DNA from 3 places in the Nostoc sp. CCY0012 genome. Region 2 is predicted to be linked to each of the others. Evidence: predicted binding sites of a transcription regulator. Region 2 holds the regulator's gene; each other region holds the start of a gene.
The links. Region 2 encodes HrcA, which represses chaperone genes, less so after heat shock. Its sites were predicted from a motif close to TTAGCACTCNNGANTCNNGAGTGCTAA; they were not measured.

Region 1 (4,292 bases), on a different contig from region 2:
GCGGCTGGACATGAAACCAGTGCTAATGCCCTAACTTGGACGTTGTTTCTGCTTTCACAACATCCAGATATAGCTGCTGATTTATTAGATGAATTAGAGACAGTTTTGCAAGGACAACCACCAACTGTTGAAAATTTACAGCAGTTACCTTTGCTGGAACGAGTCATCAAAGAAAGTATGCGCGTTTTACCACCTGTACCCTGGAACGCGCGGGTAACATCGCAACCAACCGCTTTGGGGGGCTATGACTTACCTCAAGGAACAGAAGTTTTCGTCAGCATTTACCATACTCATCATTTGCCCGAAGTTTATCCCAACCCAGAGAAATTTGATCCGCAACGTTGGGAGAAATATGAACCTACGATGTTTGAATACAACCCTTTCAGTGCTGGTTCTCGCATCTGTATTGGCGCGCCTTTTGCCATGATGGAAATAAAAATTGTCTTGGCCATGCTGTTGATGCAATACCGCTTGCAATACCTGCCACAGCAAAATATTGACCGTCAGGGAATAATCGTGATGGTTCCCAAATATGGAATGCCCATGCTAGTTCATCATCAAGACCGCCAATTTGCCCAAGGCTTAGGGGGCGTTCGGGGCAATGTCCGCGAAATGGTAGAGTTACCAGAATGATGATGGTAGATGGCACCCTCACAAATAAAGGTAGTTAAGGCTGGTAATATACCCTGTCCTTGTATCGCCTAATTTTTGATGGGATGTAGTTATGTTTGGCACTGGAACTGTGAAAAATTGTTCTCAATCCAAACCACCTGAACGTACCTAGATGAACTGTCGGGAGAGAATGTTGATCAATCTACTCCCAAAGTAGAAGATTTGTGATGGGGCTATCAGCTATCAGCAATCAGTTAAACATTTTAAAGCTGACGACTGAAGGCTGATAGCTATTTAAGCCATTTGATTTTCAATCGCCCACCGTGCTAGTTCAGTGCGGTTGTGGAGATTGGTTTTGCCCAACATATTGGACACATGGCTTTCAACTGTGCGCTGACTGACGTTTAGTTCTTCAGCAATTTCCCGGTTAGCTAAACCCCTAGCAACAAACTGTACTACTTTCAGTTCGGTTGGGGTTAACTGCACATCGAAGGGAACCTGAATACGGGAACCGTTTTCTCCTCCTTTGGCTTGGTGTTCTTTCCAACGGATGGTTTGCTTCAGCGAAGATTCTACTTGTGCTACGAGTTCTTCTGGTTCAAAGGGCTTGACCATATATACATCAGCCCCTTTATTCAGACCTTTAACTCGGTCTGCACTTTGTCCTTTCGCTGATAGGAAGAGAACGGGAATCCAGCCGGTACGCTCGTTTTGTCGCACTTGCTCGACAAAAGTATATCCGTCCATTTCCGGCATCATTACGTCACAGATGATCATGTCTGGAACATCTTGTTCAAGAATTTCCAGAGCTTCTCTTCCGTTTTCGGCAGTGTTGACTTCATAGCCTCTGAATTCCAGGTAATCCTTCACCAGCAAGATGAGGTTAGGGTCATCATCAATCAGTAGAAGTCTTTTGTGATCTTTCATGCTGGGCTCTTTCATAGCAGTGGCACTTGTCGCGCTTCGGTCCATCAAGGTCTTGAGTGGTTATCCTCTATGGTGGATTGTTGAGATGTTGTCCTGTTCCCACTTAACTTGCCTCTGCTTTCTGGCTATCTCAAAAGTGGTGATCACTTTATGTGAGACTACCAGCTCATTGGCAAATTTCCGGTAAGGATACGTAGAGCAGTAGTATTTATAATGCGTTATTATATATCGCTTTGAAAGTGGCGGGTGAAAAAACACTGATTAAATAATAATCCTTCCGATTCACAAGTTACGTATTGGCTTGAGATGACCCTAACTTCCAAAGAACCCGCACTTTCATCGACTTACTGCTTTACTATATCCTGCGGATGTTAAGCCTCTATCAAATGTTCACAAGCAAGTAGGGGCGTTTCCGGCAAAAGATGGGTTAAAAATGCATATTCTTTCACCACCGTTCTGCCTATTAAGTGTTCTGGGATGTTCCGCTCAATAACTTATAAGTTGGCTTGGCAATACCAGGCACCGTCTGGGTAGACAACCATTATCGGTCTAGAACCACAAACTCGCAAGCAATTGGCTTTAGTCCTGACAATGGAACCGGGACAACTGTAAAAAGCGTAATTTCAAGTTTGAGCTTCTTGAATTTGCCGCTTTTTCAATTACTCCCTAGTTTCCAGACTAACTTGTTTTGAACAGCAGTTAACTGCTGTCTGGTCAGCACAGGAAAAAATGTGTCGCTTGTGTGGCTGAATTTTTGCCAGTCCTGACGTTTCTACACAATTACTTAAGGCTTGGTTGTTTAGAGGCTGAGTGGTTTTAGGGATTTGACGGCTGCACTGGATCACTGTAATGTTACTCATCGAGCGGCACCCTCATTACAGTTCTATAACAAATTCCCCGCTTTGCAAATAAATTTATCTATATAAAAATATTTGTCACTTCCCGAACAAATCCGGAAACATAGACATAAGCAAGTATTTGTACCTAAGTAATCCTGCGATTTGCTAGTTCGGAAACCCGTACTTAAGGCATTGTTGCCATGAGATGCTGCTGTTCGGTAAATTAGCACTCAGGAGTTGAGAGTGCTAACTCTGGAGAAAATAAATATTTATGGCAGCCGTAACTTTAAGCGTTTCTACAGTTAAACCCCTAGGCGATCGCGTTTTCGTAAAAGTGAGCGCCCCGGAAGAAAAAACCGCAGGTGGTCTGTATTTACCCGACAATGCTCAGGAAAAACCCCAAGTAGGTGAAGTTGTCGCCCTTGGCCCTGGCAAGCGTAACGATGATGGTAGCCGCCAAGAATTAGACCTTAAGGTCGGAGATAAAGTGCTGTACTCCAAGTACGCTGGCACTGACGTCAAGCTTGGCACCGAAGAATATGTACTGCTGTCTGAAAAAGACATCTTAGCAGTCGTCAGCTAATAGGGAATGGAAAGTAGGCTTCGCCGTGAGCGTAGCTTCCCGAAGGGTACGGGAGTAGGTGAGCCAGCCCAGTCTTGTTGTCCCAACAAAGAGCAGTCAGCGCGGTCATGGGGGTTTCCCCAAGAGCGACTGGCGTTGGACTGGCAAATCCGCAGGAGATTGGGGAAGAATAACACCTAATACCCAATGCCCAATGCCCAATTCAAGAAAAAATTGACTTAACTCCCTGATTTTATAGACCTATGGCAAAGCGCATTATTTACAACGAAAACGCTCGTCGCGCCCTGGAGCGAGGCATTGACATCTTGGCTGAGGCTGTAGCTGTTACCCTTGGCCCTAAAGGTCGTAACGTGGTTCTGGAAAAGAAATTTGGCGCACCACAAATCGTCAATGACGGTGTAACCATCGCCAAAGAAATCGAATTAGAAGACCACATTGAAAACACAGGTGTGGCTTTGATTCGTCAAGCCGCTTCTAAGACCAATGACGCTGCGGGCGATGGTACTACCACTGCGACCGTTTTGGCTCACGCTATGGTCAAAGAAGGCTTGCGGAACGTTGCTGCTGGCGCTAATGCGATTTCGTTGAAGCGTGGTATTGATAAAGCTGCCACCTTCCTCGTAGGAAAGATTGCTGAACACGCTCGTCCAGTAGAAGATTCCAAAGCGATCGCCCAAGTTGGTTCTATTTCAGCTGGTAACGACGAAGAAGTCGGTCAGATGATTGCCCAAGCAATGGATAAGGTGGGCAAAGAAGGCGTAATTTCCCTGGAAGAAGGGAAATCTATGACCACTGAATTGGAAATCACCGAAGGGATGCGCTTTGAAAAAGGCTATATCTCTCCTTATTTCGCTACCGATGCTGAACGCATGGAAGCGATTTTCGATGAGCCTTTCTTGCTGCTGACCGATAAAAAAATTGCTTTGGTACAAGACTTGGTACCAGTTCTAGAGCAAGTAGCTCGTGCTGGTCGTCCTTTGGTGATTATCGCCGAAGATATTGAGAAAGAAGCTTTAGCAACCTTGGTGGTTAACCGCCTACGGGGTGTGCTGAACGTTGCGGCTGTTAAGGCTCCTGGCTTTGGCGATCGCCGTAAAGCAATGCTAGAAGATATCGCCGTTCTCACTGGTGGTCAACTAATCACTGAAGACGCTGGTCTGAAGCTAGAAAATACCAAGCTGGAAAGCCTAGGTAAAGCTCGCCGGATCACCATTACCAAAGACAACACCACAATTGTTGCTGAAGGTAACGAAGCTCCTGTGAAAGCTCGTTGCGAACAAATCCGTCGTCAGATGGATGAAACCGAATCTTCTTACGACAAAGAGAAGTTG
Region 2 (4,292 bases):
CTAAACGCTTCTCTCCAAAAGAGGAAAAAAAACGAGTGGTGGCTGCTGTATATAATGCTAACCAAATGTGCTATTCCTGGGTAGGTTTTGAAAATCATCTGAATTATTTTCACCAGAAAGGAAAAGGACTTAATCTTACCCTAGCACGCGGTCTTGCTGCCTATCTTAACTCAACTCTCATCGATACATTTTTTCGATTATTTAATGGTCATACTCAAGTTAATGCAACTGATTTACAAAATTTAAAGTACCCTAAAATAGAACAACTTATGTCTCTCGGAGGACGAATTGGAGATAATTTTCCATCACAGAGGGAAATTGATGAACTTATTGAAGAGGAATTACTGAGTATGACAAATCAATCGGAAAATAATTTCTTAATAATCAAAACTCGTATTGATGAAGCACTGCAAATATTAGTTGAACTTGAGTTTCCCAGGGCCCAACTCAATGAACGTTCAGCGTTGACCCTTCTGGCTTTACTTGCTTTGAAGCCCACTGATTCATGGAAAACTGCTGCATCTCCGTTGATGGGAATCACACCAATGATGGAATTTATGGCACAGCACTATGGCAAAACATATAAACCGAATACTCGTGAAACTGTTCGTCGCCAAACAATTCATCAATTCTTAGACGCGACTTTAGTTATTGCAAATCCTGATGCTCCTGAACGTCCTATTAATAGTCCAAAGACAGTATATCAGATTGAAGAAAGTGCGCTGGAATTACTCCGCACTTATGGAACTAATGAGTGGAAAAAGAGCATTCGCACTTATCTTTCTTCAGTTGAAACTTTGAAAAAACAATATGCTCAAGAGCGTGAACTATTACGTATTCCTATAATAGTTGAAGGAGAGTTAAAAACTTTATCGCCAGGCGGTCAGAATATTCTGATTGAAAAGATTATTAAGGATTTTGCACAACGGTTTACACCTGGAGGAAAACTGATTTATGTTGGTGATACTGATGAAAAATTTGCGTATTTTAATCAAATTGCATTAGAAAATTTAGGTGTTACAATCGATTCTCATGGTAAAATGCCTGATGTGATTATCCATCACATAAACAATGATTGGCTAGTTTTAATTGAAGCTGTAACTTCTCATGGCCCAATTAATCCTAAGCGAAAGAAAGAACTTGCAACTCTCTTTGCTGGGACAAAAATTCCCCTTGTAATGGTAACTACATTTCTGAGCCGTAAAGCGATGGTTGAGTATTTAGCGGAAGTGGCGTGGGAAACAGATGTCTGGGTTGCGGAAAATGCTAGCCACCTGATTCATTTTAATGGCGAGTATTTGTTACAAGCTTATAAGGTAGATAAAAATTCCGACTCATAATAACCACAAATTGAATAATCTGATTGAAAGTTTCCCTCCAGTCCAACTTTTCAAGACGACTTCCAAGGCAGCGGTACTAGTCCAACTTACTAGGTGTCATTTCTACTTTTGCTGCTGATAGCGGTGGACGCAGACATAAATAAATTAAGGGGCCAAATAATGGAATTAAGGAGGTTAACCAGAAAATTGGCTGATTTTCCCAACCGCGACGTGCCATATCATCTCCTAGTAATGAGGGAAATAATAAACTCAGGAGACAGAAATCTAAACTCATGACATGGATGAAGCGGCTAGTTTGCCACTGCTGCACAAAATCGCCCCAATCACCTTGTAAACCGTAAGCAACTAGAATCGCTGCGGCTATAGTCAAGACAACGCCAGTAATACGAGAATCTAGGAATTTGAGCAAGAGATTTTTTTGCCCAACAAACTCTTGATTGGGATTGCGGAGAATCAAATAAGGCAAAAGGGCAAAAGCACCAACGGCAAAAGCAGCAGTAGCGAAGGGCCAAGCTAGTATTTTTTGACTTCTACCATCAATAAATAATACTGCGCTGTAGATGAGCGGCCAGATGCCCATGACATTGAATAAGGCAATGACTAGAGGGTTAATACCTTGCCATTCTCCCAGAGATAGGTTTTGGATCAACTCGAATGTATTTGGTTGATCGGGAGGTGCAAAAATAAATGCATAGGTAATAAATCCTAGCCATAGCACCCCAAAAGTAATTTTTCTGAGCATCTTCTCAACAAATTAACTAAAAGCTTCCGAGAGGTAATCAGCTGCTGCTGCTACCACTGCGATCGCACCTTCGTAATCTAGGCGTGTCGGCCCTAATACTCCCACACTTCCGACAGGTAGTAAACCCCGGCGATAGGTAGAAGAAATCAACGTACAGGTGCGTATCGGCTCTAGTGGGTTTTCTGCTCCAATGCGAACGGTTACCCTGGACTTACCAGCCTCTTCTATTTCTGGTTCCTCAAAGATTAATCGCCATAGTTGGTCTTGTTCTTCTTCCAGCAGGTGGATAATTGTCTGTACTTGCTGTAATTGAGAAAATTCTGGCTGACGTAACACTTCGGCTACACCCCGAACCATAATTTGGGTGGTATTTGGTGCTAGCGTGCGTCGGGTTAATTCGGCAACTGAACTTTTCAAAAATTCACCATAACGCTGGAACTCTTGATCTAATTCGCTCCAGTCTAGATTAGCTAATTCTAATAAACTCCTGCCCCGTAAGTGAGTATTCAAAAAGTTAGAGACAATTTGCAATTCATGATCTATCACCTCTGGATCTGGTTGTATTTCTACATTAATTGGTGATAAATCCATCAATCTAGAATGGGTTTCGTAAGCATCCGTCACCACAATCAGCATGATTCGTCCGACTTCAATTTGCATCAATTGCAAATGTCGCAAAGTTGCTGTGTTGGTTTGCGGCATGGTAATCAAACTAATACAACCACTCAAAGTTGCTAAAATCTGCGCGGCTCCTTGTAGTGTGGCTTCCAAACTCCAATCTTCCCATTGCAGACGCTGTTGCAGTGCTAGTTCTACTTCTTTAGTTAAAGTTTCCGTGCGCGTAACGTCTCGCAAAGAAGGTGTAATTAGCTGGTCAACATAAATGCGATAGCCTGAGTCCGAAGGTACTCTGCCGGCGGATGTGTGTGGTTGGTAAAGTAACCCAGATTTCTCTAAGACACCCATGACATTGCGAATTGTGGCTGAACTCACACCTAGGTCGTACTCCTCGACCAACGCTTTTGAACCAACCGGCTCTGCCGTAGCGATGTAGTGACGTACCGTTGCCCAAAGTATATTCTGTTGTCGATTTGTCAACTGGACTTCCATAGGATATGTTTTGCTGAACGCAAATTTTAATCAAACTTTAAAAAAATTTGGGATTTGAAAGCCAAAAAGTTAAATAATAGTTAATTAAGATAGCAACTTATGTAATTTTATTGTAGTTGCGAAAGGTAAAGTTCTGTGATTAGTGTTGCTATAGCTTGACTGTTGTTCACCAAGATAAGTTCGCTGGATCTAATGATTGGGAGTTTTTCCGTATTTTTGCAGCTTATTTTCCAAAAAGCTGTGTTTTATACTACTACTTTTTAGTAGAAGTTAATATATATAGCTTCAGTAAATGTACCCTGATATGCAGATTGAGGAATTTTAACCCTCATAATTTCCCGAAATATTAGTGTATCAAAGATAGCACTGTTGAGATGGTGTTACTATGACATCTCAACAATTTTGTCAGCTAATATTGGGGAACTGAAGAGTCAACTAATAGAGAATAGGCATCAATACCACCAGCAATATTTTTCACATTTGTGAAACCTTGCACCATTAACCACTGACACATTTGGGCAGAACGAATGCCGTGGTGACAAAGCACGAGGGTTTCCGCTTGGGGATTAAACATCGTCGGGACTTGATCGCCCCATTCCACAAATTCGCTCAGGGGTAAGTTAACAAAGCCTTCAATGCTAGCGATCGCTAATTCTTGCGGTTCGCGCACATCTACTAACTGAATAGTTGCATCATTAGAAGACAGACGTTGCGCCAGTTCCTCTACACTAATCTGAGTAATAGTTAGACCAGAAGGATTCCCTGTCATGCGTTTTTTGTAAACAACCTTATCTTCCTTATGGTGACAGAAAATTCGTACCCTAGCATGAGCATCTATTACTAGGGGAGTAGGGAGTAGGGAGTGGGGAGCAGGGGAGCAGGGGAGCAGGGGGGAAAGACTTTGCGGTATTACTGTAATCTTTTTTCCTTTCTTCCTAGCAACAAATGAGGCTTTCTGGTTAAATGGCTGTAAAACTGCTGGTTTAGTATGTCTAATGTAAATAGCCAACGTTCATTATTTGGTTTCTTGGTTGCAGGGGCGATCGCTTTGCTAGTTGCGATCGCAGGTTTTTGGTTTTTCGCTAGAAGTCCGGCTAAAT
Region 3 (4,292 bases), on a different contig from region 2:
GAACCAGCATTTTGCAATGCTGAACGCACTACTTTAGCAGGGTCAATAATACCAGCCGCAATCAAGTCCTCGAATTTTCCAGTGGCGGCGTTGTAACCAATATTGAAATCGCTGGTCTTGACTTGAGCAACAATCACAGAACCTTCGTCACCAGCATTCTCTGCTATTTGACGCAAAGGAGCTTCTAATGCTCTTTTGACAATATCTGCGCCAATTTTTTCTTCTTCGTTGAAGTTGGCTTTAATTGCGTCTATTTTGGTAATCAAGTTAATTAAGGTTGTTCCACCACCGGGAACGATACCTTCTTCTACAGCCGCTTTGGTGGCGTTGAGTGCGTCTTCGATCCGCAGTTTGCGGTCTTTGAGTTCAGTTTCTGTGGCTGCACCCACTTTAATGACTGCGACACCACCAGCCAACTTGGCAATGCGTTCTTGTAGTTTTTCTTGATCGTATTCGGAATCGGTTTCTTCTAATTGTTTCCGAATTTGAGCAATCCGCTTTTGTAACTCTGGTTTGGTGTCACCAACAGCCACAATTGTGGTGCTTTCTTTGTCAATGGTGATTTTGCGGGCTGTTCCCAACATTTCCAAGGAAGCAGTGTCTAGGCTTAAGCCAATTTCTTCGGAAATCCACTGTCCATCGGTCAGGATAGCAATATCTTGTAACAAAGCTTTGCGGCGATCGCCAAATCCTGGTGCTTTAATAGCAGCAACATTTAGCACACCCCGTGCTTTGTTGACTACCAGTGTTGCTAAAGCATCTCCTTCTACATCTTCAGCAATAATCAGTAAAGGTTGACCCAAACGGGCAACTTTTTCCAACACAGGTACTAAATCTTGAATGCTGCTGATTTTCTTGTCGGTAATCAGGATGCGAGCATTTTCAAACTCGACTATCTGGCGATCGTTATTGGTGATGAAGTAAGCGGAAATATAACCCCTGTCAATTTGCATCCCTTCTACGACTTCCAGTTCGGTTGTCAGAGATTTGGATTCTTCAACAGTGATTACACCGTCTTTGGTGACCTTTTCCATAGCTTCGGCAATCATCTGGCCCACTTCTTCATCGTTACCAGATGAAACAGTAGCTACTTGCGCGATCGCACTTCCTTCTACTGGCTTGGCCATCTGGGCAATTTCTTTTACTAGGGCTTCAATGGTTTTGTCGATTCCCCGTTTCAAGCTAATGGGGTTAGTACCAGCAGCGACGTTCTTCAAACCTTCTTTAATTAAGGCTTGTGCTAAAACTGTGGCGGTTGTGGTGCCATCACCAGCTAAATCCTTAGTTTTGGAGGCTACTTCTTGGATGAGCCTAGCACCAGTGTTTTCTAAGGGGTCTTCTAATTCAACTTCTTTGGCAACGGTGATACCATCGTTGACGATTTGTGGCGCGCCAAATTTCTTTTCTAAAAGGACGTTGCGACCTTTGGGCCCCAAGGTAATTTTTACCGCATCAGCCAGGGCGTTTACACCCCTTTCTAACGCTCGCCGTGACTCTTCATCAAAGGAAATAATTTTTGCCATGTTTAATTTCTCTTGCGCTTCCATTAGACAATTTAGCACTCACAAGGCTAGAGTGCTAATCAAACTAGCACCTCAGATTATAAATGGAAATAAAAAAATTGATTAATATTACAGTTGATGCTCATATTTATTGGCAGTAATGGTTGAATTGGGGGATGAACTTATCTAACTTTCTGAAATCCCTCGGCATTGCCGACCCTAGCGGCTCCGGCTGGTTGGCAGTAGTATTTACGTTTCTCTTGGCTTGGTTAGTCACCTGGCGCTTGATTCCCACAGTACGTAAATTTGCCTTACGGGTAGGTTGGGCAGACCAACCCAACGCACGACGACTCAATCGAGAACCTTTGCCAAATGCAGGAGGTTTGGCTATTTATGCGGGTGTGATTGCTGCAATGGTGCTAGCGACTCTTTTGCGACCCATCGCCCTGCAAAATGTATTAGCTCAGGTCTTAACTATTTTACTAGGCGGTTCAATCCTAGTATTGGTCGGTTTTATCGATGATCAGTTCGGTTTACCCCCCTCGGTGCGCCTATGGACACAAATTGTCACGGCATTGTTGCTGTATGCTAACGGCATCAGTATCGAGGTTGGTTTCAACACCCCCATTGATCCATTCCTTTCCATGACGCTAACTGTGCTTTGGGTAGTAGGCATTACTAACGCCATCAATTTGATGGATGGCATGGATGGATTGGCAGGGGGAGTCAGTTTTATCACTGCCATGAGTTTGTTAGGGGTTGCAGCCCAATTTCCCAACCGGGCAGCGGCTATTTTAGTTCTGGCTGCCTTAGGGGGTGGTGCCTTAGGCTTTTTGCGCCATAACTTTCATCCTTCACGCATTATTATGGGTGACGCGGGAGCATACTTTTTTGGTTATGTGTTGGGTGCAACTAGTATTTTAGGTAACTTGCAAGAAAGTACTGTCTTTGCCTTAGGGCCGACAGCTTTATTTGTTCTGTTACCAGTGGTGGACACAACACAAGTATTTATCCGCCGGCTATTGGCAGGCAAAAACCCTCTGAGTACTCCTGGTAAAGACCACTTACACCACCGCTTACTTGCCTGGGGATTCTCTCAGCCTCATGCTGCATTAACCCTTTGGTCTGTGACTTTATTTTTTAATTTGCTGGCCATGAGAATACAAGGGATGAGTTTAGTGGTAATAATTTCTACCGCTATTAGTATTATTTTCTTGTTGAGCTTTACGATTTGGCAAAGAACTAGCCAAAACTCTTGAGTTTTTTTATGTTTGTTTAAACACGAACTTTAAAAGTAAAATTACTGAAACAAGCTGCAATGTAGGGGACAAATATTTTGCGCCCCTACTAATTTTTGTGGTGAAAATATGTGAAAGGATAAAAAATTACAACTCACAAGACTGGGAAGGATTCTCCGAATCAAATTGCCCAAAACTAATTAATGCTAAATGCTCAGGATTTCGCATCAACTCCTTGGCCAACAAAAAGCCAGTAACCGTCCAGGTTTGATATCTCCTAGCTTTTTTACCAATTAATAACCCCCGCGTACCATCGTAATATTCCGGCCAATGGTCTACACTTAACCGTGCTTGGGCAATTTCCAAAGCTTGTTTGCCAATATAGCTTCTACCTGTTTTTTGAGCCGCCGCAATCAAAGACCACAATAATACTGGCCAACTACCACCATTATGGTATGACCACGGAATATTTCTAGGGTCACAGCCAGTAAAAATTCTGTACTCCTCTTTTTCTACAGCCGGAAAACAGATTTTCATCGGCATTTCTCCCACTAAGTCATCCCACTGTTCCTCAATGAGATTCATAATTGCTTGAGACTGTTGTTCGCTTGCTAAAGAGGAAATAATAGCCATCATATTTCCCAATGCAAAGAAACGAGTATCTAATTGCGATGGGCCAACATTACCTGCTAGGTAACCACCATGTTTAGGCAACCAAATCGCCAAATTAGCATAGGGAATTGAATCAGGATAGATATTAAATTGATTAACTGCTGACTCTCCGTATTCTTCACCTTTAAAGCGATAAATCTGATTCAATCGCTTCATATCAATCCAATAATGATGGCGAATATGATCTCTTAATAAAGGTAAGCGGTTATCAATGCCAATGACAATTTCTTCATCACCTGCACAAATCAGTAACTTTCGCGCCGCCCGCAACGCAGCATAAAATAAAGCTTGAATTTCCAAAGGATAACCATAGATACCCATGCGCCGATAAATCATACAAGCGCCATCGGGAACTAACAGCGTCGGGTACATCTCAAACCGCGTCGCCAAGCAAAGTTCCATAATTAACATGATTCCTTGCTGGAATTCGGGCTGCAAGGCGAAACTAATATCTTTTGTGGATTTTACATAAGCGTATAGTATGATAACCCACCACAGACAAGAATCAACAGGTGTAACTCGGGCGATCGCGTGTTCGCCAAAATCCGCTTCTAAGTATTCTTGCCCATTCTCTGAGACAACTTTGAAGCTGGCTGGTATCAAACCTTGACCGGGAGTATAAGCATCTAATTGGCTTTTTTTAGGCTGTAACTTTAAAGTTTCTTCTAGAAAATTCCGAACAATATCATATTTACCTTTAATTAGAAAAAGTAAGGCTGAAGAAGCAAAATCTCTGATAAAACAATGGTCATGATGCAAATCGCCTAGTGAAGCGTCACAGGTAGCAACCGTACCTACAGGACGACCTTGATAATAAATAATCGACTTTTTTAAAATTTCCCACGCCTGTTTCTCTAGGTCATCAACTATTATCAATTCC

Region 1: groES (co-chaperone GroES) is a predicted target of HrcA. The motif match lies at 2,602-2,628, and genes of this name have one in related genera.
Region 3: groL (chaperonin GroEL) is a predicted target of HrcA. The motif match lies at 1,556-1,582, and genes of this name have one in related genera.

The regions. Positions count from the first base shown of each region.
Region 1 is NZ_CAWUDM010000036.1:17,215-21,506, forward strand. It holds gene ACM0OS_RS12445 (cytochrome P450) at 1-633, shown strand, start outside; gene ACM0OS_RS12450 (response regulator transcription factor) at 907-1,584, opposite strand; gene groES (co-chaperone GroES) at 2,650-2,961, shown strand; gene ACM0OS_RS12460 (hypothetical protein) at 2,968-3,141, shown strand; gene groL (chaperonin GroEL) at 3,204-4,292, shown strand, end outside.
Region 2 is NZ_CAWUDM010000012.1:3,764-8,055, reverse strand. It holds gene ACM0OS_RS04985 (BsuBI/PstI family type II restriction endonuclease) at 1-1,340, shown strand, start outside; gene ACM0OS_RS04980 (DUF2834 domain-containing protein) at 1,417-2,082, opposite strand; gene hrcA (heat-inducible transcriptional repressor HrcA) at 2,095-3,192, opposite strand; gene ACM0OS_RS04970 (rhodanese-like domain-containing protein) at 3,602-3,961, opposite strand; gene ACM0OS_RS04965 (DUF3352 domain-containing protein) at 4,181-4,292, shown strand, end outside.
Region 3 is NZ_CAWUDM010000015.1:46,373-50,664, reverse strand. It holds gene groL (chaperonin GroEL) at 1-1,523, opposite strand, end outside; gene ACM0OS_RS06135 (MraY family glycosyltransferase) at 1,679-2,761, shown strand; gene ACM0OS_RS06130 (glycoside hydrolase 100 family protein) at 2,888-4,292, opposite strand, start outside.